DNA from 4 places in the Tardiphaga sp. OK246 genome. Region 1 is predicted to be linked to each of the others. Evidence: predicted binding sites of a transcription regulator. Region 1 holds the regulator's gene; each other region holds the start of a gene.
What was found. The regulator LexA, encoded in region 1, represses DNA repair genes until DNA is damaged. The targets are predictions, from matches to a motif close to TGTTCNNNNTGTGTTCNG.

Region 1 (7,791 bases):
TGCTGCGCGCCGGCACCCGCCTTACAGATCGCGACCTGGCGCTTGCTGCCGGGATGAACCATCCGTCACTGCCCGTGCGGCGACGGCCGGTCGTTGCCGTGCTCGCCACCGGCGACGAACTGGTAATGCCCGGTGCGGTCCCCGGCCCCGGCCAGATCGTGCTCTCCAATGGCTTCGCGCTACGTGCACTGGCCCGTGCCGAAGGCGCCGAGGTGATCGATCTCGGTATCGCTGTCGACACGCTGGAGGCGACCACATCGGCCATTCAGCGCGCGATCGATCTGAAGGCGGACGTGCTGATCACCACCGGCGGCGCGTCGGTCGGCGACCACGACCTCGTGCAGCAATCCCTGATCAATGCCGGCGTCGAGATGGCGTTCTGGCGCATCGCGATGCGGCCCGGCAAGCCGATGATGCACGGACGCCGCCAGAGCATGCGGGTCATCGGCCTGCCCGGCAATCCCGTCTCGTCCTATGTCTGCGGCTTCCTGTTCATGGTGCCGCTGCTGCGCGCGCTGTCCGGCCGAAACGAGGTCGCTCACGCGCTCGAACCCGCGGTGCTCGGCCGCGACCTCGCCGCCAACGACCAGCGCGAGGACTATCTGCGCACGCGCCTGGAAACCCGCGCCGACGGCACCGTGGTGGCGACGCCGGTCATCAAGCAGGACTCGTCGCTGCTAGGAAATCTGGCTGTTGCCGAAGGACTTCTGATCCGCACGCCATTCGCTCCCGCCGCCGCCGCTGGCGATTCCTGCGCGATCATGCGACTGCCTGTTTAAAGGCCGAGATGCGCGATGGGATGCCGGGCCACCGGAACTTCCGCCGCGCGGCATGTTCTCTGAGCTTTTTTCTGACTGAGATACCTTAACGCGGCTTCAGTCACTGAATTGTCACGTAACGCAGCGAGACATCGCTGCGAAACAAGATCGGTGCACAAATGGACTATTTCAAACGCTTCAATTTCCTGTTTGCGATGCCAACATTCGACGCCGACGATCTCGAGGGCATTCGGCTCAATCAGATCGTCGATGAGATCGAGCGTTCCGGCTTCGAAGTCGTCAAGGCACGCAAGCTCGAAGACGCCACGATCGCAGTCCAGACCGACGCGGCCATCGGCTGCATGGTGGTCGACTGGGGCAAGAAGGGCCTCGAAGGCAAGACCGCGGCGCTGATCAACCTGATGCGCAAACGGGGCCTCGACTTCCCCATCATCCTGCTGATCCGTCGCAAGCGGTTTGAAGACGTCCCGGTCGAAGTGCTCGATTTCATCGACGGCTATGTCTTCCTGTCCGAGGAAACCCCACCCTTCATCGCCAAGAATCTCATCAGCCGGTTGAAGCAATATGCCGAGACGCTGAAGACGCCGTTCTTCGGCGCTTTGGTCGACTATGCCGAGGAAGGCAACCAGCTCTGGACCTGCCCGGGCCACAATGGCGGCGTGTTCTACAGCCGCAGCCCGATCGGGCGGGTGTTCATGGAACATCTCGGCGAAGCCGTGTTTCGCGACGACCTCGACAATTCGGTGCTCGATCTCGGCGACCTGCTAACTCATGAGGGCCCTGCTTTGCAGGCGCAGAAGGAAGCCGCGCAGATTTTTGGCGCGGAGAAGACCTACTTCGTGCTCAACGGCACCTCGACCTCCAACAAGGTCGCGCTATCGGCTCTGGTTACCGATGGCGACCTCGTGCTGTTCGATCGCAACAACCACAAGGCGGCTTTGCACGGCGCATTGATGATTTCAGGCGGTGTGCCGATCTATGTGCCAACGACGCGCAATCCCTGGGGCCTGATCGGCCCGATGAACTGGGACGCGCTCGACGAGGACGCGCTGCGCGAGCGCATCCGTATCAATCCGCTCGTCACGGATCCCGAGGCCTGGAAACGTCCGCGCCCGTTCCGCGTCGCCGTGGTCGAACAGTGCACCTATGACGGCACCATCTACAGCGCCGAGATGATCATCGCGCGCATCGGCCATCTCTGCGATTACATCCTGTTCGACGAAGCCTGGGCGGGTTTCATGAAATTCCACCCGCTCTATGCCGGTCGCTTCGCCATGGGGCTCAAAGAGCTCGGCCCGGATTCGCCGGGCATCATCGCGACGCAGTCGACCCACAAGCAGCTCGCGAGCTTCTCGCAGGCGTCGCAGATCCACATGAAGGATCGTCATATCCGCGGCCAGAAACGCCGCGTCGAGCATCGGCGCTTCAACGAAAGCTTCATGCAGCACGCCTCGACCTCGCCGTTCTATCCGCTGTTCGCATCATTGGATGTCGGCGCGCAGATGATGAAGGGCCGCTCCGGCGAAGTGTTGTGGGACGATACGATCCGCCTCGGCATCGAACTGCGCAAGAAGATGCGCGCCGTCCGCCGCGAATTCGAGGAGAAGGAAACCCGCACTGAGCGCCGCTGGTTCTTCGAACCCTTCGTGCCCGAGCGCGTCGCGATTCCCGACGCAGCCAGCGAAGGCGCTGTTCACAATGTGCCTTGGGAAAGCATCGGCACTGACCAGCTGGCCACCAATCCGGCTTATTGGCAGCTCGCGCCTGACGCCGCTTGGCATGGCTTCCCCGGCATGGAAGCCGGTTTCACCATGACCGATCCCAACAAGCTGACGGTACTGACACCCGGCTTCGACCGCACCACCGGCGGCTATGCGGAACACGGCATCCCCGCGCCCGTGGTCGCGCAGTTCCTGCGCGAAAATCGCATCGTGCCGGAGAAGAACGATCTCAACTCGCTGCTCTTCCTGCTGACGCCCGGCGTGGAAGCCAGCAAGGCCGGCACGCTGATATCGGGCCTTGTCGCCTTCAAGAAGTTTCATGACGACAACGCGCTGCTGGAAGACGTTATCCCGGAATTCTCCAGGCGCAGGCCGGCGCGTTATGCGGGCATACGCCTGCGGGATCTGTGCGGCGACATGCACCGGTTCTTCCGCGAGGCCAATGTGAGCGAACTTCAGACCAGGCAATTCTCCGCCGACCATCTGCCGGAGATTGCCATGTCACCCCATGATGCCGCGCGCTGTCTGGTGCGCAACGACGTCGATTACCTCCCGATCGATGAGATATTCGGGCGCGTCGCGACGACGCCGTTCGTGGTCTACCCGCCCGGCATCGCCACGATCGTTCCCGGAGAACGGCTCACCGAACGGTCAAAGCCGATGATCGACTATCTCCGGATGTTCGAGACCTGCTTCAACACGTTCCCGGGCTTCGACGTCGAAATCCAGGGCATCTACCGCAAGGTCGACGCCAATGGCCGGATCCGACTTTACACTTACGTGGTCTCCGAATAGGGAGCACGTAAGGAGCCTGATTTGCCAACGGAACTCGAACAGCCGGTCGTCATCCGACCATCACGCGACACCGACGTCGATGCCATGCTGGCGATCTATCGCCGGCACATCCGGCAAGGCGTCGAGGAAGGCGTCAGCGACGCCGACACGCCGCAGCCCGACGATCTCAGAGACCGGCGCAAGAACCTGCGCAGCAAACGGTTCCCGCACCTCGTCGCCACGCAAGGCGGCGAGGTCGTCGGCTACGCCTATGTGGTGCTGTTCCGCAAGCGACCGGCCTATCGCTACACGGTCAAGCATTCGATCTATATCCACCACGGGCATGTCGGCCGAGGCATCGGCCGGCTGTTGATGCGCGAGTTGATCGATGTCTGCGCGGCGGCCGGCTTTCGGCAGATCATCGGCTATATCGATGCCGACAACACGGCCTCGCTCGGCTTGCATGAGAGCTTTGGCTTTGCGCGCGTCGGCTTGCTGCCCGGCGTCGCTTATCGCTCCGGCCGCTGGGCCGACACGATCATGGTTCAGCGCTCGCTGGCCACCGGCTCCACGACTCCCCCGCCGCCCGTTGGGCGCATGACGTCCGCGTAGCCCAAGCGACCGCGGAAGCATTTTCCATGTCCCTCGAGGGTCGACGACTGGTAGGAACAGCCTCCTCAAACCTCCCTCAACGCGCATTCTGTTGACGGCAAATTAAGCATTGCAGAACACATATGGAACATATAGTGTTCGTTCATGATTTGTTTCGAGATTCTGTGGCTTTGAGTAGTTTGAGAGTGCCCGAACTCGCGCAACCGATCTTCGAACGATCGTCTCAGGATTGAGGCTCACCGTTCGAAGGCCCTTTGAAACGCACGCGGCGGCCGACACCGTCAACTGAGGATGGCTTCAGATGCTCACGCGCAAACAATACGAACTCCTGCGATTCATCGATCAACGGCTGAAGGAAGCCGGCGTCCCGCCCTCCTTCGACGAGATGAAGGATGCGCTCGACCTGCGCTCGAAGTCCGGCATCCATCGTCTGATCACGGCGCTGGAAGAACGCGGCTTCATACGCCGTCTGCCCAACCGCGCCCGTGCCATCGAAGTCATCAAGCTGCCAGAGCTCGGCGCGCCGGTCACCGGCGGCACCGGGCGCCGCGGCTTCACGCCCAGCGTCATCGAAGGCACGCTTGGCAAGGTGCGTTCGGCCGCCAGCATCGCCAGCAACAGCGGCGATGATGACAATGGCCGCACGGTTGCTATCCCGGTCATGGGCCGGATCGCGGCAGGTACGCCGATCGAGGCGCTGCAGACCCGCAGCCACACCATCAGCATGCCCGCCGACATGCTCGGCTCCGGCGAACATTACGCGCTCGAAGTGCGCGGCGATTCCATGCAGGACGCCGGCATTCTCGATGGCGACACGGTGCTGATCCAGCGCAACGAAAGCGCCGACACCGGCGACATCGTGGTGGCCCTGATTGACGACGAGGAAGCCACGTTGAAGCGCTTCCGCCGCCGCGGCGCGTCGATCGCGCTAGAGCCAGCGAACGACGCTTACGAAGTTCGCATCCTGCCGCCTAACCGGGTGCGCATTCAGGGCAAGCTGATTGGTCTGTATCGGCGTTACTGAGGCTATCGCCTCGGCGGACTACTGATCTTCGGGTTGAAGATCGGTTTCCGCCGGCGTCGCATCCACCGGCCGATTTTGTGGCGTACGACTGTTCGGGATCAGATCGTGCTGGGGCTCATCAGGAATGGCGCGCGACCACGGACGGTCCAGACCCCGCGGTCGCACGGCATCGATGGTAAAGCCGTTCGCGGTTCGCTGCAGGCTCACCGCACCATTTCGTTGCAAGCGATCTTGATCGATCACCAGCGCCCTGCAATCCCTCGGCGGTTGTTTCGTCGTGACGATGAGCGCCGCTTTCTCGCAATCATCTGTGAAGGCATCCGGCTGTAAAACCAGCGCCACCAAAGCGCCATCGGCCAGCGCCGTGATGCACCCGTCGCGGTCGCAGGACACGCCGTGGCCGACTGAGGCATCGGTCGGCAGGCGTGCATCGGCATCGCCGGCAAGCCACTCTTTCAGCAAAAATGTATCCTTGGCGCTGCGCATCACGTGGAGATGCCCATCCCTGCCCCGTACCGCGACGCTGCGACCATCACCCGAGATCAGCACATCCGGCTGCTTCACCAGCAATGCCCATACAATCGAGAGCACCAGCACGCCAGCCCCCGCGAAGCGCAACGGCGTGCGCAGCAATCCGAGCACGATGATGCCGATACTGGCTGATATCAGCGGTCCGGTGCCGAAGGCCGGCATCCGGCCGATGGCGCCGGGCAAGGCCGCCACCCATTGCGTGACCACGATCATCCACTGGATGCCGACATCCATCAGCCGCCAGAACACACCGTCAAAGCCGAACGGCATGGCCACCAAACCAAGAATACCCGCCGGCATCACCAGCGCTGAGACCACTGGCATCGCCAGGAGATTGGCGACGACGCCATAAGGCGTGACGCGATGGAAATGAAATGCGGCATAGGGCGTGGTGGCAAGGCCCGCGACCAGCGAGGCCAGCACGAGCATCGCGATCTCGCGTCCGCCCCATAGCGCCACGCGCGCTGTCGCGGAATGATCGGGCGAGGCAAACAGCGCGGGCATGCCGATCTGCACCAATGCAACGAGCCCCAGCGTCGCGGCGAAAGACATCTGGAAACTCGGGTGAACCAGCGCATCGGGCGCGACGATCAGCACGACCATCGCCGCCACCGCCAGCGTGCGGAACGTCACCGCCCGGCGATCGACCATGACTGCAATCAGCACGACGGCCGTCATGAAAAACGATCTCTGCGTCGCGACTTCAGCACCTGACAACAGCAGATAGAACAGTGCTGCGAATAACGCCGCAGCCGCTGCGACTTTCCTGATCGGGAACGTCACTGTCAGGACAGGGATCAGTGCCAGCAGTGCGCGTATCGCAAAGAACACCACGCCGGCGACCACGGCCATGTGATAGCCAGAAATCGACAACACATGACCGAGGCCGGAGATGAACATCGCATCATTGACGTCAGCCGAAATCGCATCGCGGCGGCCCGTGAGCAGCGCCGTGGCAATGGCGCGGCTATCGCCCGAGAGCACGGTGCGGATCCGCGCGTCGATGGCGTCGCGTAGCCCCTGCATGGTCGCCGAATAGCGTAGTGCCACACTCGGCTGTATCGGCGGATCGACTGCCTTGATGCCGCCCATCACGAAGCCAGATGCGCCGATCCCTTGAAAATACAGATCGCGGCCGAAGTCGTAGCTGCCCGGCCGGAGCGGCGACAGCGGCGGCTGCAGCCTTGCCTTCAATTCGACGAAGCTGCCGACGGCAGGTGCCGTGCCCTTCTTCACCGACAGCCGCACACGAGTGAGCTTCGGTGCGGCGCGCGGGCTGTCCATCGTGGCAACGCGCAGCACGAAGCGATCCGTGCGCTCCCGTTCCTCATGCGTTTCGACGAAGCCGGTCAGCGCGACGGAATAGAGCGGCTTCGCCAGAACCTCATGAGCCACACGCGCGGTTTTCAAGGCAGCCATCGCAAAGCCGGCCGCGATGGCCGCAATAAGCAAGATCAAGGAAAACCATCGTTGTCGCCGCAGCAAAAACGCAGCCATGCAAAGAAGGCCAGCCGTCGCAGCGGCAACCCAGGCCACCGGCTCATGCTCAGCGGCAAAATACAGCGCGATGCCGGTGCCGAAAGCGATCGGCACCCAGGGCAGCAAGCGACCGGGACCAGCTTCGGCCCGCACCCACGTCCAGAGCGTCCCGAAGCCCGACGTCGACGACGTCGCTGACGGGGCAGCGACGCCTGCCGTGGCCGGCGGCCATGTGGTCGCCGTGCCGGATCGGCCCCGCCGCTGTTGCTGATCCCCGCCCTGCGCCATCGAACGCCCGCACGCCACGCTTGTCCTTCCGAATGCTATCGGAAGGGCAAGCGGCGACTAGCGGAACGGATGCAGAATACGAAAATTAATCCCTGGGGTTGCTCAGGCGAGCTTGGCGTAGCTATCGCGCAGACCGACGGTACGGTTGAAGACCAGCTTGCCCGGCGCTGAATCCTTGTCGCGACAGAAATAACCCTGGCGCTCGAACTGCACGACATCGCTTGTGTTGTCGCTCGCCAGCGCCGGCTCAAGCATGGCGCCGGTCAGCTTCTCCAGCGAGTCCGGATTGAGCTGCGATGCGAACTCGGTCGCATTGGGCTGCGGATCGGCGAACAGCTGATTGTAGACGCGCACTTCCGCCTGCACGGCATCTGCAGCGCTCACCCAATGGATCGTCGCCTTGACCTTGCGGCCGTCCGGCGCATTGCCGCCCCGGGTTTCCGGATCATAGGTGCAGCGCAGTTCGACCACCTCGCCAGCGGCATTCTTGATGACGTCCTTGCAGGTGATGAAGTAGCCATAACGCAAGCGGACCTCGCGGCCTGGCGCCATGCGGAAGAACTTCTTCGGCGGCTCTTCCATG
Region 2 (7,791 bases), on a different contig from region 1:
GTCCTTGCGGGCCAGAAACTCGGAGAACGCGCCGATTGCAGCCTGCAGCACGCGATTGAAGGCGCTCTCGCCGCGTGTGGCCGCTTCGGCCTGCGCGGATTGCTCGGGCTCGGTGGCCGCAAGCGCTGTGACCGTGCCGACCAGCACCATCGCCGCCATTGCCACATAGCCCCACATCCAGGCGGTGGAGCGCGCGATGCCCGTGCTCTCGAAGGCGCTGACCAGAAACAGCACGCCGGCGGTCGAGATCAGCATGCCGATGCGATAGGCCGCGACATAGGACGCCATGCCGGCCGCCTGTTCGCTCTCCGGCAGGCTCTCCACACGAAACGCATCGACGACAATGTCCTGCGTCGATGACATCGCAGCGACCAGCAGCGCACCAAGGGCGACGAACAGTGGCGAGCGGGCGGGGTCGGTCAGTGCAAGGAGCAGGATCGCGCCGATAAGCAACAGTTGCGAGAACACCAGCCAGCCACGGCGGCGGCCGAATTGCCGCGTGAAGAACGGCACATGCAGCGCGTCGACCAGCGGCGCCCAAAGGAACTTCAGCGTGTAGGGCGTGCCGACGAGGGCGAACAACCCGATGGTACCGAGATCGACGCCGGATTCGCGCATCCACACCAGCAGCGTGGAACCGGACAATGCAAGCGGCAGACCCGACGACAGGCCAAGCAATAGCACGATCAGCACCCGCGGCTGCAGATACACCGCCATGCTCTCGCGCCAGGTGGCACGGGGCTTCAAGGCGAGGGCGGCTTCGGACGAGTCAGGCGCGCTGGTCATGGGGAAGGGTTAGCAGATTCGGGGGAAAGCGGCCTGTGGCCTATTCCCCTGCCTGAATCTTGCGCGGCAGCGGCGCGAACATGTCGGGGGCGGCGGTCTTCGCGATGGCCGGGGCTACCTCGGCCGCCGGCTCGCTCTTGCTGAAATCCAGTTCCTCGATGCGGCCGGCGCGCTTCTCAATCTTGTCGGCGGAGATCAGGATCTGGCGGACGTCCTCATTGGCTTGCCCGAAATGCGTCTGCAGCTTCATCACGCGATCGCGCAACCGGGTGAGGTCGTCGCCCAGATTCAGTACCTCGGTGCGGATCTGGTCGGCGGCGTCGCGCATCCGCGCGTCCTTCAGGATTTGCTGCATCACCTGGATCGCCAGCATCAGCAGCGACGGCGATACCAAGACGACGCGGGCGCGATAGGCTTTCTGGATGATGTCATCGAAACCGTCGTGGATTTCCGCATAGACGGATTCCGACGGCACGAACATCAGCGCGGTGTCCTGCGTCTCGCCGGCAACCAGATACTTCTCGGCGATGTCGGTGACATGTTTCATCACGTCCGCGCGCAAGCGCTGCGCTGCGTATTTCTTCTCGTCATCGCTGCGTGCGTCATGCAGCGCCGTGACGGCTTCCAGCGGGAATTTCGCGTCGATGCACAGTGGACGCTGATCCGGCAGGAAGATCACGCAGTCCGGCCGTTTGCCCGACGATAGCGTGTGCTGGAACGCATAGGCGCCGCTCGGCATGCCGTCCTTGACGATGCTTTCCATCCGCGCCTGACCGAAGGCGCCGCGCGACTGCTTGTTGGCGAGCACGTCGCGGAGCGTCGTTACCTGCGAGGTGAGGTCAGTGAGGTTCTTGTGGGCGTTGTCGATGATGCCCAGCCGCTCATGCAGCGCGCTCAGGCTTTCCATCGTGTTGCGGGTGGTCTGTTCCATGGATTGGCCGACGCGATGGGTCACGGAGTCCAGTCGCTCGGACACCGCGCGTGCCATGTCGGCCTGACGGCCTGCCAAGGCCTGGCCCATGGCGTCGACGCGGCCGGTGGCTTCGTTCTGCGCCTTCAGCACTTCGCTGAGGCGTTCTTCCAGTTCGTCGGCGCGGATCGCCTGGGCCATGGCCATGGCGGCGCCGCGGCTACCGGAGCGAGCGATGATGATGGCGATGGTGAGCAGCAAACCCAGCGCCAGAGCACTGAAGCCCATCAATGCTACGCCGGCGGTGACCGGCATGTCGCCGATCATGAAAAGAATCTCGTTCATTCCATCCTTGTAGCCGATTCGGTCGGCTGCGCGAACGAAGAGGGAACATTTATGGTTAATGCAAAATGAATTTTCCTGGTTAACCCAAGCCTAAGAAATGTGGTTAAGCAGACCTTAACCGGCATGGTTAACCGCGCCTCAATTTTCATGGTTAGCGGGGAGTTAACGTCCTTCAAAGTCCAGCTTTTCCAGCGGATTGACCCGGACCGGCGCGCAGATTAAATCGCCGCCATGGCCATTCGTGAAATCATTATCCTGCCCGACAAACAGTTGCGGCTGATCTCCAAACCAGTCGAGAAGGTGACGTCAGAGGTGCGCAAGCTCGCCGACGACATGTTCGAGACGATGTATGACGCACCCGGGATCGGGCTGGCGGCGATCCAGATCGCGGTTCCGCTGCGGCTGATCACCATGGACATCGCCAAGAAGGACGACGAGGAGGACGGCAAGAAGCCGCGCGTCTTCATCAATCCGGAGATCATCTCGGCCTCGGAAGAACTCTCGGTCTATGAAGAGGGCTGCCTGTCGATTCCCGAATATTACGAGGAAGTGGAACGTCCGGCGACGGTGCGGATTCGCTATATGGACCTCGACGGCAAGACCATCGAGGAAGAGGCCTCTGGCCTGTTCGCGACCTGCATTCAGCACGAGATCGACCATCTCAATGGCGTGCTGTTCGTCGATTACCTTTCCAAGCTGAAGCGCGACCGCGTGCTGAAGAAGTTCACCAAGCTCGCCAAGCGCGCGGAGTAGGTTTCTCCGCGCAACGCTGCAACAGATCGGCTCCGACCTATGTCGCTTCGTTTGATCTTCATGGGCACGCCGGATTTCGCGGTGCCGACGCTGCTCGAACTCGTGGCCCATGGCCATGAGATCGTGGCGGTCTATACCCGCGAAGCAAAGCCCGCGGGCCGTGGCATGAAGCTGCAGCCGACGCCGGTGGCGCGCGAGGCTGAACGGCTGGGCATTCCCGTGTTCACGCCGAAAACGCTGCGGACGCCGGAAGCCGAAGCCGAGTTCCGGTCGCATGAGGCCGAGGCTGCGGTCGTCGTCGCCTACGGCATGATCCTGCCGCAGAACATTCTCGATGTGCCGCCCCTAGGTTGCTTCAACCTGCATGGCTCGCTACTGCCGCGCTGGCGCGGCGCGGCGCCGATCAATCGTGCCATCATGGAGGGCGACGCCGAGAGCGGCGTCATGGTGATGAAGATGGATATCGGCCTCGACACCGGCGATGTCGCCATGGCCGAGCGTCTGGCGATCACCGATGCGATGACGGCGCTGGACCTGCACGATGCGCTGGCGCCGCTTGGTGCCGACTTGATGGTGCGCGCCATGGGTGCGCTGGAAAGGGGACGGCTGAGCCTGACCCCGCAGAGCGCAGACGGCGTCACTTACGCCGCCAAGATCGACAAGGCGGAGGCCAAGATCGACTGGTCGAAGCCGGCGCGCGACGTGCTTCGGCATTGTCATGGCCTGTCGCCGTTTCCGGGCGCCTGGTGCGAAGTGCCGATCGAGGGCGAGGCGGTGCGCGTGAAGGTTCTGCGCTGCGAGCTTACAAAGGGCGCGGGCGCGCCCGGCGAGATCATCGACGATCAGCTCACCGTCGCCTGCGGCGAGGGCGCGATCCGGATCATCGACCTGCAGCGCGCCGGCAAGCAGCCGATGAAGGCCAGTGAATTTCTGCGTGGCACGCCGTTGAAGCCGCCTCTGCGGGTGGGCTGATGCCGCGCTACAAGATGATCATCGAATATGACGGCACGCCATTTTCCGGATGGCAGGTGCAGGCCAACGCGACGCTGACCGTACAGGGCGCGTTGGAGCGTGCCGCCGAGGCCATTTGCGGCGAGCCGATCCGCGTCCATGGCGCCGGTCGCACCGATGCCGGCGTCCATGCGCTCGGCCAGGTCGCCCATTGCGACGTGCCGAAAGTGCTGGTGCCGGGTCGCTTTCGCGATGGCATGAATGCCCATCTGCGGCCACACCCGGTCGGCGTGCTGTCGGCTGATATCGTGCCGGATGATTTCGAGGCGCGGTTCTCGGCCATCAAACGCCACTATGTCTATCGCATCACCAATCGCCGCGCGAACCTCGCCGTCGATGCCGGCCGGGTCTGGCGCGTGCCGCGCCCGCTCGATGTCGCTGCCATGAGCGAGGCTGCGAAGCGTTTGCTCGGTCGACACGACTTCACGACCTTTCGCGATACCGAATGCCAGGCCAAGTCGCCGATCCGCACGCTCGATCAGCTCGATGTGGTGCAGAACGGTGAGGCGATCACCATCACGACCTCCGCACGCTCGTTCCTGCACAGCCAGGTGCGCTCGATGGTCGGCTCACTGGTCTGGGTCGGCAACGGCCGCTGGACGCCGGACGATCTGGCTGCGGCGCTTGCCGCGAAGGACCGCAGCGCCTGCGGCATCGTGGCGCCGCCGGATGGGCTGTATCTGGTAAAGGTCGACTACTAGACCTTCACGCCCTTCATCGCGTCCCAGAACAGATCCTGTCCATTCGCGACATTCGCCGTCCAATGCTCATGCGCAAAATCATTGGCGTCGTCGGTGATGAACTTGAAGGCGCGCCAGGGAATGCCGTGGCGCAGGCAGACCTGCGCGATGGCAAACAGTTCCATATCGACGATATCGACATTGTTCGACACCAGCCAAGGATCGGTGGAGGTGACGAAACTGTCACCACTGCCGCAGATCACGCCGCGCTGGCCCGAGACCAGGCGGTCGAGATCGGGCGCAAAGGGCGTGCGGCCGCGCGGCGCCAACGGCTCGGCATTCATGTCGCGCTGGATCACGTCGCTGACCTCGACGAGGCCGTTGAGTTTGGTGTTTAGCTTGCCGGCGGTGCCGTAGTTCACGACGAGCTTGGGCTGCATGGCCTGCACCGCCTGAAGCGTTGCGATCGTGGTGTTGATCTTGCCGACGCCGGTGAAAATCACCTCGATCTCGGCAGGCGCGCGTGATTTGTCGAGCTCGCTTTCGAGCGCGGTGAGGACGAGAATCTTGCCGTTCATGCGAAATACCGATCCAGCACGCCGCGATAGATTTGGGTGAGCTTCTCCAGATCGGCAACCTTCGTGTGTTCGTCGATCTGATGCATGGTCTGCCCGACCAGGCCGAATTCAATCACCGGGCAGTAGTTCTTGATGAAACGCGCATCGGAAGTGCCGCCGCCCGTGTTGAGATCCGGTATGCGGCCGGTGACATCCTTGATCGCGGCGACGACTGTATCGGTAAACGCGCCCGGCTTTGTGACGAAGCTATCCGAATTGCTCGGCTCCCAAATCACATGAGCGCGAATGCGATTGCCCGCGGCAGTTGCGACGCGTGCATCGATCAGGTCGCGCAATGACGCCTGCGTGTGGTGGTTGTTGAAGCGGATATTGAACTTCGCCCGCGCTTGCGCGGGGATGACGTTGGTCGCCTTGTTGCCGACATCCACCGAGGTGAATTCGAGATTGGACGGCTGAAACTGCGCATTGCCCTGATCGAGCGGATCGCTGCTCAGTGCTGTGATCAGCGCGGCGATGTCCGGCACCGGATTCGACGCCCGATGCGGATAGGCGACATGGCCCTGCACCCCATCGACCACCAGCGTGCCGGATTGTGAGCCGCGGCGGCCGATCTTGATGGTGTCGCCCATCTCCTCGACATTCGAGGGCTCGCCGACGATGCAATGATCGAACTTTTCGCCACGCTCGGCCGCCCATTGGAGCAGCTTCACGGTGCCATTGACGGCAATGCCTTCTTCGTCGCCGGTGATCAGGAAGGAGATCGAACCGCCGCCGTCCTTTTGCGGCTTGCCGTCATTCGCCGCCAGATAGTCCAGCACGGCGGCGACTGACGCGGCGATGCCACCCTTCATGTCCACCGCGCCGCGGCCGTAGAGCAGGCCGTTCGTCACATCGCCGGAGAAAGCGCCATGGGTCCACGCCGCTTCATCACCGGGCGGCACCACGTCGGTATGGCCAGCAAAACAGATATGCGGCGCGGAAGTCCCGATACGGGCATAGAGGTTTTCGATGTCGGCGCTGCCCTCTTCGCTGAAGGTGACGCGATGGACTTCGAAGCCGGCCGGCGTCAGCAGGCTCTCGAGCACGCCGAGGGCGCCGGCGTCAGCAGGAGTGACTGAGGGGCAGCGGAGAAGATCTTGAGCGATGGAGAGAGCGTCGGTGGACATCAGACCCTTGGTGAAGTGGCAAGCGCGGCAAGCGGATCGGGACCGTATTCGTTCGGCCCGGCGGTGCCGCGCAGGAAGCCCAGTTCGACGATGGCCCAGATGGTCACGGCGAAGCTGGCGATATGAAAGACGAAGCTGGTGCTCGCGCTGCTGGTGCTGCCGATGCCGCTGAGGACGCTCGGCCCAAGCCAGAACACCAGGATCCACCAGCCGCTCTTCTCGCGGTCGTGCAGCCGCTTGATGCCGGTGGCGATGCCGGACCATGTACCGGCGGTGATGAGGACAATGGCGGCCAGCCACAGCAGCAGTGCGCCGCCGACCATGCTGAACAGGCGATCGGTGTCAAAGCCGCCGAGCCACATCACGGCAGCAGCCACGAAGGCGATCCAGGCCACTATGTAGATCAGGATCGCGAGCCAGTATTTGCCGCGGTTGATCCGTCCCTTGAAGCTGAAAAGCAGCGTGGTCCAGTCCATGGCAGCCCTCAATTCAACGGATCGGTCCGGTTTGCACGATGCTACGCGCAAACCGGACGAAACGACAAATCAGTCGCGCAGCAGTTCGTTGATGCTGGTCTTGGAGCGGGTGCGCTCGTCGACGCGCTTCACGATCACGGCGCAGGCGGTGGAGGGGCCGATCTGGCCGTTCTTCATCGGTTTGCCGGGCAGGTTGCCGGGGACCAGCACCGCATATTCCGGCACTTCGCCGACGAATACTTCGCCCGTCTCGCGATCGACGATCTTGGTCGATGCGCCCAGGAACACGCCCATGGCCAGCACCGCACCCTTGCGCACGATCACGCCTTCAGCGACTTCCGAGCGGGCGCCGATGAAGCAGTCGTCCTCGATGATCACCGGGCCGGCCTGCAGCGGCTCCAGCACGCCGCCGATGCCGACGCCGCCGGAAATGTGCACGCGCTTGCCGATCTGGGCGCAGGAGCCCACCGTCGACCAGGTGTCGACCATGGAGCTCTCATCGACATAGGCGCCGAGATTGACGAAGGACGGCATCAGCACGACGTTCTTGGCGATGAAGGCCGACTTGCGCACGATGGCGCCCGGCACGGCGCGGAACGCCGCGCTGCGGAACTGGTCGTCGCTCCAGCCGTCAAACTTCGAGGGCACCTTGTCCCACCACGGCGCGCCGCCGGGGCCGCCCGAGATCGAGGTCATGTCGTTGAGGCGGAACGACAGCAGCACAGCCTTCTTCAGCCACTGATTGACGGTCCACTTGCCATCGTCGGCGCGGATGGCGACGCGGGCCTCGCCCTTGTCGAGCAGGTTCAGAGCCTGATCGACGGCATCTCGCACCTCGCCCTTGGTCGAGGCGTTGACGTTGTCGCGCGCGTCGAAGGCGGCATTGATGGTGGATTCGAGGGCGGTCAGCGACATCGCGATTTCCTTGGGCAGATCGTGGGTAAAAGGTGATTTCTTGAAGCTTTTGTCGGGATTTGGCCGGGGAGAGTCAAGACGCGCGGGCGTCCATCCCGTCCTACCGCGCCACGTTCAGGGCCGCCAGAAACCCCGTCAGATCGTCGGTGACGTGGTCGACATGGTCGTCGT
Region 3 (7,791 bases), on a different contig from region 1:
GTCGAGTTGCAGGCCGATTGTCTGTCGGGCGTCTGGGTCAATCGCGAATCGAAGAAGCGCCCCGGTTTCCTCGAAGCCGGTGACATCGATGCTGCGCTGCAGACCGCGTCCGCCATCGGCGACGATACGTTGCAACGTCAGGCACAGGGCCGCGTCGTGCCGGACTCGTTCACGCACGGTTCTGCCGAACAGCGCAAGCGCTGGTTCATGACCGGCTATCAGCAAGGCACCGTGCAGGCCTGCAACACATTTGCGACGGATCGGCTGTAGCGATGGAGCCTGATGCGACCAAGGCCTTCGTGCCGCTCAACATCGCGGTACTGACGATCTCCGATACGCGCTCGCTTGACGACGACAAGTCTGGCGCGACGCTGGCGGATCGGCTGACATCGGCCGGTCACACGCTGGCGAAGCGAGATATTGTCACGGACGATGTCGAAGCGATCCGGACGATTGTGCGTACATGGATCGCCGATCCCGCCGTCGATGCGATCATCACGACCGGCGGCACGGGGTTCACCGGCCGCGATGTCACGCCGGAAGCCATCGAGCCGCTGTTCGAGAAGCGGATGGATGGTTTCTCGATTGCGTTTCACATGCTGAGCCACGCCAAGATCGGTACCTCGACGATCCAGAGCCGCGCGACTGCTGGCACCGCCGGCGCGACATTTATCTTCTGCCTGCCGGGTTCGCCCGGCGCCTGCCGCGATGGCTGGGACGGCATCCTTGCCGCGCAACTGGATTACCGCACAAAGCCCTGCAATTTCGTGGAGATCATGCCGCGGCTCGATGAGCATCTGCGACGTCCGAAAGCGAAGGGCGCGTCGGTCTAGAGCACGAGCTCCCAGGTCTCACCGATCAAATCCTGACCGAAACTGCGATGCGGCTCGGTGGCGACCAGCGCGAAGCCGGCATCCTGATAGATTTTTCGCGCTGCGCCGAGATTGCTCTGGGTCCAGAGCGTGATCCTGCGATAGCCGCATTGCCGCGCAAAGGCGATGGATTCCGTCACCATGCGCTGGCCGAGCTTTTGTCCGCGCGCCTTGGGATCGATCAGCAAGAGCCGAAATTTGGCGACGTCGTCGGATGCCTTCACGAGAAACAGCGAGCCGACGGGCGCGCCATCCATCTCGGCGATCCAGCAGCGTTCGCGCGTGGCATCGCATGATGCGACGAATTCTGCAGCGATGTCGGCTACCAGCGCCTTAAAGGATGCATCGAATCCGTATTCGGCCGCATAGAGCTCGCCGTGACTGCGGATGACCCAGTCGATATCGCCAGGCTGGAGATCGCGTAGCACTGCAAGCTGAACAGCATCGGGGGCTTGGGCGGCCATGATCAGGCAACGATGATCCGGCTGCGCAGCAATGTGCGTGAGGAGCGGCCGAGCTGGCGCAGCAACCGCGCCTCGGAGCGCCGGGCATCGGGTGCGTAGCCGCCGAGACGATCATAATGTTCGCGGGCGATCAGCAGGCCCTGATCGGCCTTGGGGCCCGTGATCATCCGGACGAGGTGCTTCAGGCCATCGCGAAAATTGGTCTCGTCATAGGGCGAGCGCGCATAGCGGAAAATGCCTGCGCGGGGGCGGTTGCTGGTCGATACGCGCTGGATGAATTGCTGGGTCTCCTCGATCCAGCCGGCATCGAGCACGGCGCCGGCATGGAGAAACATTAGCCAGGGCGAGCGCGCCTGCTTGGCGCCGGCGGCCATCGCCGCGGCGCGCGATCCCTGCGAGGTCAGGAAGCCGCAGCCCGCGACATCGGCGACACGTTCGATGACATCGGTGCCAGCGCGATCGACCAGCAGCACTTCGCGGATCACACCGGCAGCAGCGCCCGGCACCAGCGCTGCCAGTGTGGCAACAGCGGGCTGTTCGACGCCTTCGGTGGGGATGATCACGCTCAGCATGGGTGTCGGATAATACCTCTCAACAACGGGGTGGCCGCGTTATCGTTTCGTCATAGTCTATGCGGCACCGGCGGCTGCTGCAATTTCGGGGCGGTTCGACTTTCGGCCGCCTCTCTGAGGCGGCGGGAGAATGCACAGTGCCCCGGCCGTGTGCCACTCTATTTATGTTCTTGCTTTGTTCCATGCGTGCGCTATCGTGGCTTCATGAGTCGCCAGATCGCTGCCCTCAAGCACCCGCCGGTCCCGGCGCCCTCCGATAAGCCGGCGGGTGCGCTTTCCCCCTTTCCCGAGATCGCGGTGGCGATCGACCAGCAGCGGCGACGCGGCCGCGGTGCCCAGTCCAACGACAGCGGGCGCTACGAGGCCGAGGCCCGGGTCGCCTTTGATGACGGCTGGCAGAGCCTCGATGAATTGCCGCCGTTCAAGACGACTGTTGCGACGGACACCGCGCGCAAGGTCATCACGCGCAATGAATCGCCGGATATCGGCTTCGACCGTTCGATCAATCCCTATCGCGGCTGCGAGCATGGCTGTGTCTATTGTTTCGCGCGGCCGACCCACGCCTATCTCGGTCTCTCGCCCGGGCTCGATTTCGAAGCCAAACTGTTCGTGAAGCCCGATGCGCCGGCGCTGCTCGAGAAGGAGCTGGCCGCCGCCGAATATGAGCCGAAGATGATCGCGATCGGTACCAATACCGATCCGTATCAGCCGATCGAGCGCGAGCGTCAGGTGATGCGCGGCATTCTCGAAGTGCTGGAGAAGACCGGTCATCCCGTCGGCATCGTCACCAAGTCGGCTTTGGTGACGCGCGACATCGATATCCTAGCGCGGATGGCGAAGCGCAATCTGGTCAAAGTGGCGTTGTCGGTGACGTCACTCGATCCAAAGCTCGCGCGCACCATGGAGCCGCGCGCGTCGACGCCGTCGAAGCGGCTGGAAGCTTTGCGGCAACTATCGGAGGCTGGCATTCCGACAACGGTGATGGTGGCGCCGGTGATCCCTGCGCTGAATGACAGCGAGATCGAACGGATTCTCGATGCCGCCGCGCATGCCGGCGTCAAGGAAGCCAGCTACGTTTTGCTGCGGCTGCCGATGGAAGTACGCGATCTGTTTCGCGAGTGGCTGATCGCGAATTATCCGGATCGCTATCGGCATGTTTTCACGCTGATCCGCGAAATGCGCGGCGGCCGCGATTACGACTCGCAATGGGGCACGCGCATGAAGGGCACTGGGCCGATGGCCTGGATGATCGGCCGCCGCTTCGAGATCGCCTGCACGAAGCTTGGCCTCAACAAACGTCGTTCGAAGCTCACCCTCGATCATTTCGAGAAGCCGGCCGGTGCCGGTCAGCAATTGAATCTGTTCTAACTCCGCAGGTCTCGCAGCGTACGGAGTGGTGGAGAGGGGACGTTGGCAGGAAACCAGAGCCTGCCAACGTCCCTCTTTTCGATCTATAGAGTGAGTACAGGAGTGACACGCATGACGATGACGAAACCACCGACGCCGATCGCGCGCATGACGGTAATCACGCTGGGCGTGGCGGATATGCGCAGGAGCATTGCGTTCTACGAAGCGCTGGGCTTTACGCGAAAGGCCCGTGCCTCTGGCGAGGCCATCGCCTTTTTTGACACCGGCGCCAGCGTCCTCGCGCTGTTTCCATGGGATCAACTGGCGCAGGACGCGACATTGCCTGACCATCCAAGGCCGCAGGCGTTTCGCGGCAGCACGCTGGCGTGGAATTGCCGCTCCGAAGGCGAGGTCGATGCGGTCCTCGCTTTCGCTGTCGATTGTGGCGGATCGCTTTTGAAGCCAGCGCGAAAGACCGATTACGGTGGCTATTCCGGCTACTTTGCGGACCCGGATGGGCACGCTTGGGACGTGGTAACGGCACCGGGGATCGAGGTCGGTGACGACCGGCGGGTGCATCTGGACGATTAAAGCGGCAATCTGAATAGCGGGCACGATCCCGAGTTCCCGGTTGCGCGTGTTGGCCTGCTTCAGCAGGATCGCCGGATGATTCGAGATGCGAAAAAGAAGCCCCCCGCCAAGTCGCGCAAGAGCAAGATCGTTGTCGCGCCATGCTTTACGCGCGAGTTCGCGCTGCTGGAGAGAGGCATCTGGCCGGTGGCTGGTTGCGACGAGGCCGGGCGTGGTCCGCTGGCAGGACCGGTGGTTGCCGCCGCGGTTGTGTTGGACCCGAGCAACATTCCAAAAGGCCTCGACGATTCCAAGAAGCTGACAGAGAGCAAGCGCGAGGCGCTGTTCGAGGAAATCTGCGCTACGTCGTCCTTTGCCGTCGCCTACGCATCACCCACCCGGATCGACCGTGACAATATTCTGCGGGCGTCGCTCTGGGCGCTGGCGCGTGCGGTCGCGTCGCTCCCGGACGCGCCGAAACATGTGTTTGTCGACGGCCGCGACAAGATCGATACGACGGCCGATTGCGAGGCGGTCATTGGCGGCGACGCGTTGGTGCTCTCCATCGCAGCAGCCTCGATCATCGCCAAGGTGTCGCGCGACCGGCTGATGTGCCGGCTGGCCGAGGATTGCCCGGGCTACGGTTTCGAGGTCCATAAGGGCTATGGCGTGCCGCAGCATATGGCCGCGCTGAATGAATTAGGGCCCAGCATTCATCATCGCAGCCTGTTCGCGCCGGTTGCTGCGGCGCGTGCGCGTCATCAGACTGGCGTCCGTGCGGCGGGTCTGATCGAAGTCCACACCACCATCGATATCGAGATATCCGCCTGAGCGCTCAGGCGGTTGCCTCTCCCGGCTGTGCGCCGTATCACCTGAGCACGCTTCATTCCCTGCTGGCCGGTTCAGACGTTCAATGCGTTTCACCTCCCTGATCGTCGAACTGATCCGCGCCCGGCCACGGCTGGTGTTCTGGATCGTCGTGCTGTGTCAGGCCGCGATCTGGCTCGTCGTCCCCCTGCTGCTGTATCGTGGGCCGCCGGGCGATCTCGCCACCGTGTTGGCCTATGGCCGGGAATATCAGGTCGGCACCCATATGGGTCCTCCGCTGGCGTTCTGGTTGGCCGATATCGCCTTCCGGGCCGCCGGCAATCATGTCTTCGGCGTGTATCTGCTGGCGCAGATCTGCGCCGTCCTCACCTTCCGTGCGGTCTATCAGCTCGGCAGTGCCATCGTCGGCGGCCCGCAAGCGGTGATCGCCGTGCTACTGACGATGACGGTCACGGCCTTCAGCACGCCCGGCATCGAATTCGGCCCGCTGATCCTCGCGCGTCCGCTCTGGGCGATGTTCCTGCTGCATGCCTGGCTGGCGATCGGGCAGGGGCGTCGCAATGCCTGGTTCGCGCTGTCGATCGAGGCCGGCCTGCTTTTGCTGACCACGCCCCATGCGATGTGGCTGCTGCCGCTGCCACTCGTCTTCGGGCTCGCGACATCGCGCGGCAGGCGTAACCTTGCTTCGTTCGATCCGCTCTATGCGCTGCTGGTGATCGCCGTGCTGACATTGCCATGGGCGATGTGGGTGATCCGGGCCGGCGCGCCCGTTCTGCCGGCGCTGCCGCAACTGGATGATCTCGTCGGAAAGGCGCGGCAGTGGGGTATCCTGATCGCCTGGCTGCTTGCGGCCATCACGGGCGTGATCGTGCTCACGGTGATGAATTGGGGCCGCATCGTTCCTAAGACCGAGGAAGCTCCGATCATCTTCCGCCCGCCGGTCGATCCGCTGGCACGTGACTATGTATTTTTCTTCGCGCTGGTGCCGGGGCTGCTCGGCAGCCTGTTCGCTGCCCTCTACGGCCTCGATCGCGTGGTCGGCGGTGCCGGTATCGCGCTGGTGATGTCGGGTCTCGCCGTCGTCGTGGCGTCGGGCGACCTGATCGCGCTGCGGCGCCAGCGCGTGCTGCGTAAGGTCTGGGCCTTCGCCATCATCGCGCCGGCCCTCGCAGCTTTCGCCAGTTTCGTGATTCTGCCTTGGGTCGATGGTCCCGAGGATGTCACAGCGCTGCCCGCGCGCGAGATCGGGCGCTTCTTCGGCGAGAGCTTCGAGCGCCGGACCAATAAGCCATTGCCGGCGGTGGCCGGCGATGCGCAACTCGCAGCATTGATCGGGATGAGCGCGTCACGGCCGCATCTGCTGAACGATGCAGTGCCTTCCCGTACGCCGTGGATCACGCCAGCGAAGTTCGCCGAGACCGGCGGCGTCGTGGTGTGGCGCGCGGCAGATACGATCGGCACGCCGCCCGCGGAGATCGCGCAGCGCTTTCCCAACCTCGTGCCGGAAGTGCCGCGCGCCTTCGAACGTCTGGTGAATGGCCGGCAGCCCTTGCTGCGAATCGGCTGGGCGATCGTGCGGCCGAAGGCACCCTAGCTGGTCCTGCCCGACGGCGCTTCCAGCGCCTTCGCGATGGAGCGCAGATCCATCCAGGTCATCCGCTTATAAGACGGCGAGCGCAGCAGATAGGCGGGGTGGAACGTCGCCAGCGCTTTGATCTTGCGCGTGCCGGTGTCGTAGTCGACCCAGCGTCCCCTGGACTTCATGATGCCGTCGCGGGTCTGCAGCAGCGTCTGTGTCGACGGATTGCCGAGCGTGACGAGGATGTCAGGATTCACCAGCTCGATCTGGCGCTGGATGAACGGCAGGCAGATCTGCGTCTCCTGCGGCGTCGGCGTGCGGTTGCCCGGCGGCCGCCATGGAATCACATTGGCGATATAGACGTCGGTGCGCTTCAGGCCGATGGCGCCCATCATCAGGTCGAGCAGTTTGCCGGAGCGGCCGACAAAGGGCAGGCCCTCGATGTCCTCGTCACGGCCGGGTGCCTCGCCCACGAACATGATCCGCGCCTGCGGATTGCCGTCGGCAAACACCAGTTGGGTCGCGGTCGATTTTAGCGCGCAGCCGTCGAATGTATCCAGCATGCCACGTAACACCTCGAGCGAAGGTGCGGTGCGTGCGGCGTCGCGGGCGGCGGCAATCGCCACGTCCGGGGCGACCTCGACGCGGGCGGGTGGGCGTGCAGGGGGCGGTGGCATGCCATTCAGCGGTGGTCGCTTCGGCGCGCTGTCGGACATCTCCCGGGCAGGCGGCGGGAGGTCGTCGGACAGCCGGTTCACCGGCTCATCCATCAATGCGCAATCGACCCCGGCCTCCAGATAAAAGGCGAGCAGTTGCGCAACGCTGGGGTGGGGGTCAGGCGTCATGAGAGGGGTCACAGGCATGCCACCAATCTAGGCCGGATCGCCGCCCAGCGAAACGCCCCCTGTGCATTTAGGTGGTTGTTCTTCCGTCAAAAATCGGAAACAACAGCCCTTAGAAGCGTTCTGAACGGGTTGGAAACGGGTCCGAGACGAGATTATGAGCACTGAAGAACTTCCGCCGCGCGAGTCCATGGAATTCGACGTCGTCATCGTCGGTGCCGGCCCCTCCGGTCTGTCGGCTGCGATCCGGCTGAAGCAGCTCAATGCGGACCTGTCCATTGTCGTGGTGGAGAAGGGTTCCGAGGTCGGTGCGCACATCCTGTCCGGCGCGGTGATCGATCCCGTCAATCTCGACAAGCTGATCCCGGACTGGCGCGAGGATGCGGACTGCCCGCTCAAGACCCAGGTCAAGGACGACCAGTTCTATTTCATGACCAAGACCGGCGGCTTCAAGCTGCCGAACTTCCTGATGCCGCCGCTGATGAACAATCATCACTGCTACATCACCTCGCTCGGCATGGTGTGCCGCTGGCTGGGTGCGAAGGCGGAGGCGCTTGGCGTCGAAATCTATCCCGGCTTCGCAGCTGCCGAGACGCTGTATGACGACAATGGCGCCGTGCGCGGCATCGCCACTGGCGACATGGGCATCGGCCGCGACGGCAAGCCGAAGGATTCGTTCACCCGAGGCATGGAACTGCTCGGCAAATACACGCTGTT
Region 4 (7,791 bases), 790 kb from region 1:
CGTAGATACCAAATACACCGCATTTTTCGCGGAGCATGTCGCCGTCGAGATCAGGATTTCGCATGGTGGTGCTCGCGTCGTCGGAAGGGCTCTGCATCGGATCCATCGCGCCTTTCAGGTGTCGCGAGAAACTAAGAACGCCTAGCGTCCCGCCGGTTTGCCATCGATCAGCTTTTTCAGGCTGTCGCGGGCAGGTTTGGAATAGCCTTCCGCGGCGCCGGGCGCTGCGGGCTCGGCGTCGGTCGTATCCTCATCGGGTTTGTTTTTCTTGAACCTCTTCAAGATGGTGTTTTCAGGGTCATCCGGCAAGAGCGCCATCAGCCAATCGCCGGTTCCCTGCAGAACGACGCGCGATTTGGCACCCGTGACCCAGTCCGGACGCTGCTTGTCCGGGACCAGCCAAGAGAAGAACAGGAAGGCGACGACCACGATCAGGAGGCCGCGGGCGAGGCCGAACAGGAAGCCCAGCGTGCGGTCCAGCGCGCCAATGCGCGAATCCAGGATCATGTCGGAGATGCGGACGGTGATGATCGAGACCACGATCAGCGTGCCGATGAACACGCCGGCCACCACCACGATGCTGGCGACGGTATCGTTGTTGAAATAAGTTTTAGCGGTCGGGAGCAGCTTCTGGAAAGCAAACAGAGTGACCAGCGCCGCCGCACCCCAGGCCGCGATCGACAGGATCTCGCGCATGAAGCCGCGGACCATGGCCAGCAGGCCGGAGATCAGCATGACGCCGAGCAGGACAAGGTCGAGAATCGTGATCGGCATCGGCTGGTCAGGTCCGCTCGTGAATCAGAAACCGCGAATCGGCACAGGCTGCCGCTTCAGGTGACGGTGATATGGCACGTCTCGCAAGGCCGGAAAACCGCTATCGGCCGCAAGAGCACACCTGATCACACCATTGTTCCGCTTTCGGCAGAGTGCCTTAACGGAGCGTGTTGCACATCTGCGCAGTCTGTCGCGCGCGCATTCTATAGCGGCCGCGGCAGCGCAGGTCACGTCGCTGTCAGCCGTCCTGGCGCTTGAATCGCGCTGGTACGGTATTTTTCTCGGCATCTGTGCTTTTGTTGTTGTCGCGCGTGGGTTTGACGCCGCGCGCAGCGATATCGGCGACCAGCGAGGTCAGGCCGCCGATGGTATTCAGCGACAGTCCGGCGTCGCCGCCGGGGTCGCCGCGTGCCGATTCCGGCAGCACTGCGCGGCCGAAGCCGAGTTTTGCCGCCTCTTTCAGCCGCGCCGAGGTCTGCGCCACCGGGCGCACGGCGCCGGACAGCGAGATTTCGCCGAAATAGACCGCGTCGGTGGGCAGCGGCGCGTTGCACAGCGACGACACAAGTGCTGCGGCCGCGGCCATGTCGGCGGCCGGCTCGTTAATGCGCAATCCGCCGGCGACGTTGAAATAGACGTCGTAGCCCGACAGCTTGACCCCGCAATGGGCCTCCAGCACGGCCAGCACCATGGACAGCCGGGAGGAATCCCAACCCACCACGGCGCGGCGCGGCGTGCCTAAAGTCGTCGGCGCAACCAGAGCCTGCAGTTCCACCAGCACCGGGCGGGTGCCCTCCATGCCGGCGAAGACGGCGGTGCCCGGCGAGCCGAGATCGCGATCGGACAGGAATAGCTCGGACGGGTTGGAGACCTCGCGTAGCCCGAGTCCGGTCATCTCGAACACGCCGATCTCGTCGGTGGGGCCGAAGCGGTTCTTCACCGCGCGCAGGATGCGGAACTGCTGCGAGCCTTCGCCCTCGAAGGACATTACGGCATCGACCATATGCTCGACCACACGGGGCCCAGCGATCTGGCCGTCCTTGGTGACATGGCCGACCAGGATGATGGTGGCGCCGGATTTCTTGGCAAAGCGAATGAGCGCCTGCGCCGAGGCGCGGACCTGGGTCACGGTGCCGGGCGCGGATTCCACCGTGTCGGTCCACATGGTCTGGATCGAGTCGATCACGATCAGCCGCGGCACAGTGCCTTCGGATAGCGTGGCAACGATATCTTCGACCGAGGTTTCGGACGCGAGCTGCACCGAGGCGTCTGCGAGGCCCAGACGCGACGCGCGCAGCCGCACCTGCGCCACCGCTTCTTCGCCGGAGATATAGACCACGCGGTGGCCGGCGCGCGCCATCAGGCTGGTGGCCTGCGTGAGCAAGGTCGATTTGCCGATGCCGGGATCGCCGCCGATCAAGAGCACCGAGCCGCGCACGAAACCGCCGCCGGTTACGCGGTCGAGCTCGCCCATCCCCGAGGCAATGCGCGGCGCATCGTTGCTCTGGCCCGTCAGGCTTTCGAGATTGAAGGTGCGCCCCTTGCGCTTGGAGCGCGCGCTGACCGGAATCGTAGTGACGCCGGTGGTGTCCTCCTCGGCCAGCGAATTCCACTCGCCACAGGCGTCGCACTTGCCCTGCCACTTGTTATAGGCGGCACCGCAGTTCTGGCAGACGAAGGAGAGGAGGTTCTTGGCCATTGGCGGAAGGAATCGCGGCTGTGGGTGTTTTTGGTTTGTTCTCTTGGTCTACGCGGTTGAACGGGGCATTTGCAAGTTTCTTCTCGAAGGGGTCGCCAGCCTCGCCGGGTGGGACGCATCGACCGGCACATGGGCAAGGTCTATTCGGTTGCCAAAATTCCGATGCGCGAGAACTGGTCGGCAATGTCGGCCTGGATCGCCTTTGCCGCAGCGATGCCGGAGGTACAGCCTCTGCAATGGTCCTTCTTCAGCTTGGCGATTGCTTACGCTCGCTAGACGCGCCGCGAGCAGAATCCAGATGCAAGCAGTGGTGAGCAATCGAGGCTGCTCGACCTACCAGCTGAGCCGCAGTCCAGCGCTTCGCGAGTCCAATTTGTTCCGCGCAGGAGCTCGCGTGGAACTGCCGTGCGACGAATCCTTCATTAACCTCCGCCCGATAGCCTCACCGCAGTGACGTCAGCGTGAGGTGTGCCGTGCGTATTTTGATGATCGTGCTGGGTGCAGCGACGCTGGCGACGCCGGTACTTGCCTCTGACTACCGTGATGCGCGCTATCGCGCCGGCCCCGCGCGCTATCCCATCATGATGGATACCGGCATTCGCGCGCCGCCGCCGCTTTACTATGTGGAAGCGCCGCCGCGTTATGTGCGGGATCTGAGAACGGGCGAACCGGGCCAATGGGTGGTTCGCCAACCGAGTGTGTTCGAGCAACTCTTCGGGCTGCCCCACGACGGTTATTAGGTTGGCTGCTGAGGCCGATTGATCTCACGTCGGGCTCTGCGGTGAATCCAGGCGCAGTGCAGCTGTATCTGCCTTGGCATCCTCATATGTTGCCGTCATCAAATCTTAAGCACGTTCATCAAGGTAAATATCAGGACCGCGTTGACCGGTGGTGGTGCTTGGCTGAGTGTCGCGCATCAGAGCGATACGAACTCATTTCAAACAAGCTCGCCACGGGGTCTCATCATGAAGAAATTGATTGCTGCTGCGCTGTTCGCCACTGTCGCCGGAATGGCGATGCCCGGTGTTGCCTCGGCGGGTTGCTATAACTGCTACACACCGCCGCCGTGCCAGACCTGCTATCAGCAGCAGGTGGTGCCGCCGCAGTATCGCACGGTCGAAGAGACGGTGATGGTCGCTCCCGGTCGCACCGTCGCGCGCCGCACGCCAGCGCAGTACGAGACGGTGATGGTGCCGAAGACCGTGATGGTCGCGCCTGCGCGCGTCGATTACGAGCGCATTCCGGCGCAATACGCCACGCAGCAGCGTGTCCAGATGGTCGCTCCGGCGCAGGTCTATTACGCACCGGTGCAGCAGGGCTGCTCGACCTGCAATCGCGGCTTCAGCTTCGGCTCAAGCTACGGTTACTAAGCCGCGGATAGCTCAGATTTTCAGGATTGCGATCGGCCACCTCAGGGTGGCCGATTTGCGTTTGGGGGAGGCCACCGGTGGCGGCGGCGGTCATCTCCCTGCGGTGATGACCTCTCCGCACAACTCGCCGTCAGCAGCACCATTTCCAAATGAAACTGCGGCATCGAGGTCGAATTCGGAGAGCGGGACGGGCCGACCGAACAGAAAGCCCTGGACGAGGTCCACGCCTGCAGCCTGCAGATATTCAAATTGCTCTTCGGTCTCGACACCCTCCGCCGTCGTTGCGATGCCAAGACCATGGGCCAGCGCAAGCACCGAGGACACTACCGCTGCGCAATCGCGGCGATTGGGAGCGCCTTGTGCGAAGGATTTGTCGATCTTGATCCTGTCGAACGGGAAATTGGTCAAATAACTCGCCGTTGAATAACCAGTGCCAAAATCATCGAGCGCTATGGAGATGCCGAGATTCTTCAGTTGCCGTATCGTCCCCAGATGCGCCGTTGCGTTCTCAAGAAGAGCGGTCTCCGTAATTTCCAACTCCAGCCGTTCAGGCGAAAGACCCGTCTCCATCAGAGTATCCAGCATGACGTCGAGCAGCTTTCCCTTGCTGACTTGAACCGCTGAGATGTTGACCATGATCTTGAGAGCCGGCCACGACGCTGCATCCGTGCAAGCCTGGTGCAGGATCCACTCGCCAAGAGGAAGGATCAGCCCCGTCGCTTCCGCGAGTGGAATAAATTGATCGGGAGCGATGAGTCCTTTCGACGGATGCCGCCAGCGGACCAGTGCCTCAGCGCCGCGGATCTGCCGCGTCTTGGCGTCAACCACCGGCTGGTAGTGCACCTCGAATTCATTTCGCGCGATCGCGTCCCGCAGTTCGTTTGCCAATATCTTCTGCGAGTGGGCAGCCTCGATCATTTCGGACTGGAACAGGCGGAAATCGTTTCGCCCGCCCGTCTTGGCGTCGTAGAGCGCGAGATCTGCTTTTCTCAACAGGTCCTCGGGATCGACGCCCTGTTCCGGAGCCAGGGCAATTCCAATGCTGATCCCGATGCTGGCCTGGTGGCCGTTGAGATCAAATGGCTGAGCAATGGCATCGATGATCCTGAGGGCAAGCACGATTGCACCCTCCTGCGGATTGGGTCCTCCGTCCTGGATGATCGCAAACTCGTCACCCCCAAGGCGGGCCAGCACATCGGTTTCGCGAGTCGATGATTTTAGCCGTTGAGCGAACTCAACGAGCAAACGATCCCCAGCGGGATGTCCCAGCGTGTCGTTGACGGTCTTGAATCTATCGAGGTCGAGCATGACCACGGCAAAGCCATCGTCATGGCGGCTAAGACGCTGGCTCGCCTCCTCAAGTTTCTCGGTAAACAGTGTTCGGTTGGCAAGTCCCGTGAGCGCATCATGACGCGCCAGATGAACGATCTCGGCCTCTGCGCGCCGCCGTTCGGTGATATCTTCGTGCGTTGCAACCCAACCGCCGTCTTTCATCGGCTGTCGGGTGACGAGTATCAATCGCCCATCCGCAAGTTCATCGACCCTGGCCGAGCTTGAATCTGTCGAATGCTGGCCCAATTCAGCTATTTTTTTCCTGATGGCTGGTTCGCTCGTCCCGCCCTTGAGAATGCCACGAGAGACGCGATCGGCGATGATGGCCTCATGAGGCGTCCCGACTTTCAACAAAGCCGCAGGCAACTGGTATAGTTCCGCATAACGATCATTCCAGACAACGAGCCGTTTCGCTCCGTCGAACATGCAGAGACCCTGCGACATGTTGCTCAGCGCAATGTCGAAGCGTTCGTTGGTCTGCTCCAGCTCCACGGCTTTCGTGGCCAGCAACTGCTCCCTGTGTTTTTGCGCCGTGACATCTTCATGAGTCGCCAGCCACCCTTCGGTCGGCATCAGATGGCGCGTCATCGAAATGAGGCGCCCGTCGACAAGCTCCTGGACCTCTTTCTCCAGTTTCAGTTTGGCGTCGACAAGGACATCCGCAGCCATTTCGCAATTTGTTCGCTTCGCCCGGCGATATTCAATGATTTGCCGCAGCGTAGTCCCTGGCTTCACCTGTTCCTCGCTGAGGTGATAGATTTCCGCATAGCGCGCATTTGAAAGAATGATCCTCTGCTCACCATCAAACAGCGAAAGACCCTGCGACATGTTGTTCATCGCGGCGTCGAAGCGCATGTTGATCCGCTCGAGTTCAGCAGCTTTATCAGTCAACAAACGCTGTGCGCGTTTCTGCTCGGTGATGTCTTCATGGGTTGCGACCCATCCGCCATCCGCAATCGACCTGCGTTGAATTAAAATCACGCGACCGTCGGCAGTCATAAAAATCTGTTTTTGCTTCGTCGGAATCTCCTGAACATCCCCCTCGATGGACAAATCGTGCTTTCCGCGATCTTTGAGGGCCTGCAGCATGAGAGACAAAGGTGTTCCGGGCCTGACGAGTTCTTCCGGGAAACCGTACATCTCGCGGAAGCGGCCATTCGAAACCACCAGATTCTTGTTCGCGTCAAACAGGCAGAGCCCTAGCGACATGTTGCTCAAGGCAGCATCGAACTGCATGTTCGTTCGTTCCAGAATCCTAGTTTTCACGGCAAGACTATTCGTCTGGCGCAAAATCCTAAACGTGCCGAACAAGATGACGGCAACGATCATGGCGACGAGCGGACCCACCATGTAAAGGTGCTGGCGCCATGGTCCCAGCACCTCACTGCGGGCGTATGTGATGACCAAGACCAGCGGCAGTCCGGGTACAGCCTTGTACCCCGCGAGGCGCGCGATGCCGTCGATAACGCCTATGGTCTCGTAGGTGCCCGCTTCCGATTTTGGCAGATATTCGGAGACGAGCGGGCTATCCGCGAAAGATTTTCCGATGGCTCCTTTTCTCGCGGGCTCTCGCGCAAGAACCCGCCCCGTGCCCGCGCGATGCAGCAACAGCACGGATCCGCCCTTGCCGACATCGATCGCGCGATAGACCTGCGTGAAATGTGTCGGGTCCAGCGGCGCAGTTACGACCCCTGCGAAGCTGCCGTCGGCGTTGCTTAACCGGCGCGACGCCGCCGTCAACCATTTGTCGGTGACAGCCGAGGGATAGGGGGGCGCAATAAACAGCCGGCCATCGGCCTGATCGCGTTGAGCGGTGAAGTGCAACATGTCGGAGATATTGCTTCGCGGCGGCGTGCGATCGTAGGAATGCGCCAGAAGGTTACCAGCTGCATCTGTCCAGCCGACGGCAACGACGATCGATGAGGCCTTCTTGAGAAGACGCAACGCGGTATTTGCGGCTTCGGGCGTTGCATACTTTCCCGAAAGGTTATCTTCGCGAATTCTCTCGGCTTCGAGCAGTGTTCGATCGATCCCCTCAAAGGTCAGCGCCGTGTGTTCAGCGAGAATCTCGGCGATGTTCAGTGCTGCCTTTCTTGCCTCAGAGAGCGCCGCATGATGGCGCGCCTGCAGATCCACCAAAAACACAACGATGATCGACGTCGCAAAGAAGACGCCGAGCACCACCAATGAAAATCCTGGCAGCCGGGCCAGTCTTCCATAGAACGCGCGCATGAAGCGTCCAGTAGTCGTTACAAATGAAACAAATGAAATTCCGGATTTCAGCGTGGATGACGAACCTTAATAATAGGTTGGAAATATTGGCTTTACTGTACGCGGCGAGGCAAAGGATTATGTTGCACTGCGCACGTTGGAAATGCGGATTCGCGAGATACTAATACCTGTTGCTGGTTGATCGCCATCTATGAACATCAGTCGTACGTACTTGTAAGTAATAGATACAACTTTAAACAGCGCCAGTTTCCAGCGGCCTGCAGTCCGGTTGAGTCTGCAATTAGCGGGGTAGCGGACATATTTACCGCGATTTGTGAGTCCACTCCCTAGATCAGCGCCATGCCTGACAGCACCATGCTTGCGCCAGCCAGAAGCATGATCCCG

Region 2: the regulator LexA is predicted to act here: its motif matches at 2,072-2,089, upstream of CHC01_RS04460 (DNA recombination protein RmuC).
Region 3: the regulator LexA is predicted to act here: its motif matches at 2,074-2,091, upstream of CHC01_RS03205 (PA0069 family radical SAM protein).
Region 4: the regulator LexA is predicted to act here: its motif matches at 2,499-2,516, upstream of radA (DNA repair protein RadA).

The regions. Positions count from the first base shown of each region.
Region 1 covers NZ_FZOX01000002.1:1,045,605-1,053,395, forward strand. The annotation lists gene CHC01_RS12350 (molybdopterin molybdotransferase MoeA) at 1-779, shown strand, start outside; gene CHC01_RS12355 (Orn/Lys/Arg family decarboxylase) at 938-3,295, shown strand; gene CHC01_RS12360 (GNAT family N-acetyltransferase) at 3,317-3,886, shown strand; gene lexA (transcriptional repressor LexA) at 4,188-4,910, shown strand; gene CHC01_RS12370 (ComEC/Rec2 family competence protein) at 4,929-7,208, opposite strand; gene CHC01_RS12375 (glutamine--tRNA ligase/YqeY domain fusion protein) at 7,311-7,791, opposite strand, start outside.
Region 2 covers NZ_FZOX01000001.1:900,376-908,166, reverse strand. The annotation lists gene CHC01_RS04465 (AmpG family muropeptide MFS transporter) at 1-786, opposite strand, end outside; gene CHC01_RS04460 (DNA recombination protein RmuC) at 827-2,041, opposite strand; gene def (peptide deformylase) at 2,273-2,794, shown strand; gene fmt (methionyl-tRNA formyltransferase) at 2,834-3,766, shown strand; gene truA (tRNA pseudouridine(38-40) synthase TruA) at 3,766-4,506, shown strand; gene CHC01_RS04440 (phosphorylase family protein) at 4,503-5,063, opposite strand; gene dapE (succinyl-diaminopimelate desuccinylase) at 5,060-6,229, opposite strand; gene CHC01_RS04430 (DUF805 domain-containing protein) at 6,229-6,705, opposite strand; gene dapD (2,3,4,5-tetrahydropyridine-2,6-dicarboxylate N-succinyltransferase) at 6,775-7,620, opposite strand; gene CHC01_RS04420 (pyrimidine 5'-nucleotidase) at 7,721-7,791, opposite strand, start outside.
Region 3 covers NZ_FZOX01000001.1:638,644-646,434, reverse strand. The annotation lists gene ypfJ (KPN_02809 family neutral zinc metallopeptidase) at 1-270, shown strand, start outside; gene moaB (molybdenum cofactor biosynthesis protein B) at 273-833, shown strand; partial or broken gene CHC01_RS03215 (GNAT family N-acetyltransferase) at 830-1,303, opposite strand; gene CHC01_RS03210 (glycosyltransferase) at 1,339-1,908, opposite strand; gene CHC01_RS03205 (PA0069 family radical SAM protein) at 2,113-3,276, shown strand; gene CHC01_RS03200 (VOC family protein) at 3,394-3,846, shown strand; gene rnhB (ribonuclease HII) at 3,922-4,656, shown strand; gene CHC01_RS03190 (glycosyltransferase family 39 protein) at 4,739-6,247, shown strand; gene CHC01_RS03185 (uracil-DNA glycosylase) at 6,244-7,077, opposite strand; gene CHC01_RS03180 (electron transfer flavoprotein-ubiquinone oxidoreductase) at 7,232-7,791, shown strand, end outside.
Region 4 covers NZ_FZOX01000002.1:256,429-264,219, forward strand. The annotation lists gene purF (amidophosphoribosyltransferase) at 1-106, opposite strand, end outside; gene CHC01_RS08615 (CvpA family protein) at 142-774, opposite strand; gene radA (DNA repair protein RadA) at 1,013-2,473, opposite strand; gene CHC01_RS32265 (hypothetical protein) at 2,603-2,749, shown strand; gene CHC01_RS08625 (hypothetical protein) at 2,947-3,213, shown strand; gene CHC01_RS08630 (hypothetical protein) at 3,490-3,843, shown strand; gene CHC01_RS08635 (bifunctional diguanylate cyclase/phosphodiesterase) at 3,934-7,407, opposite strand; gene CHC01_RS08640 (sulfite exporter TauE/SafE family protein) at 7,734-7,791, opposite strand, start outside.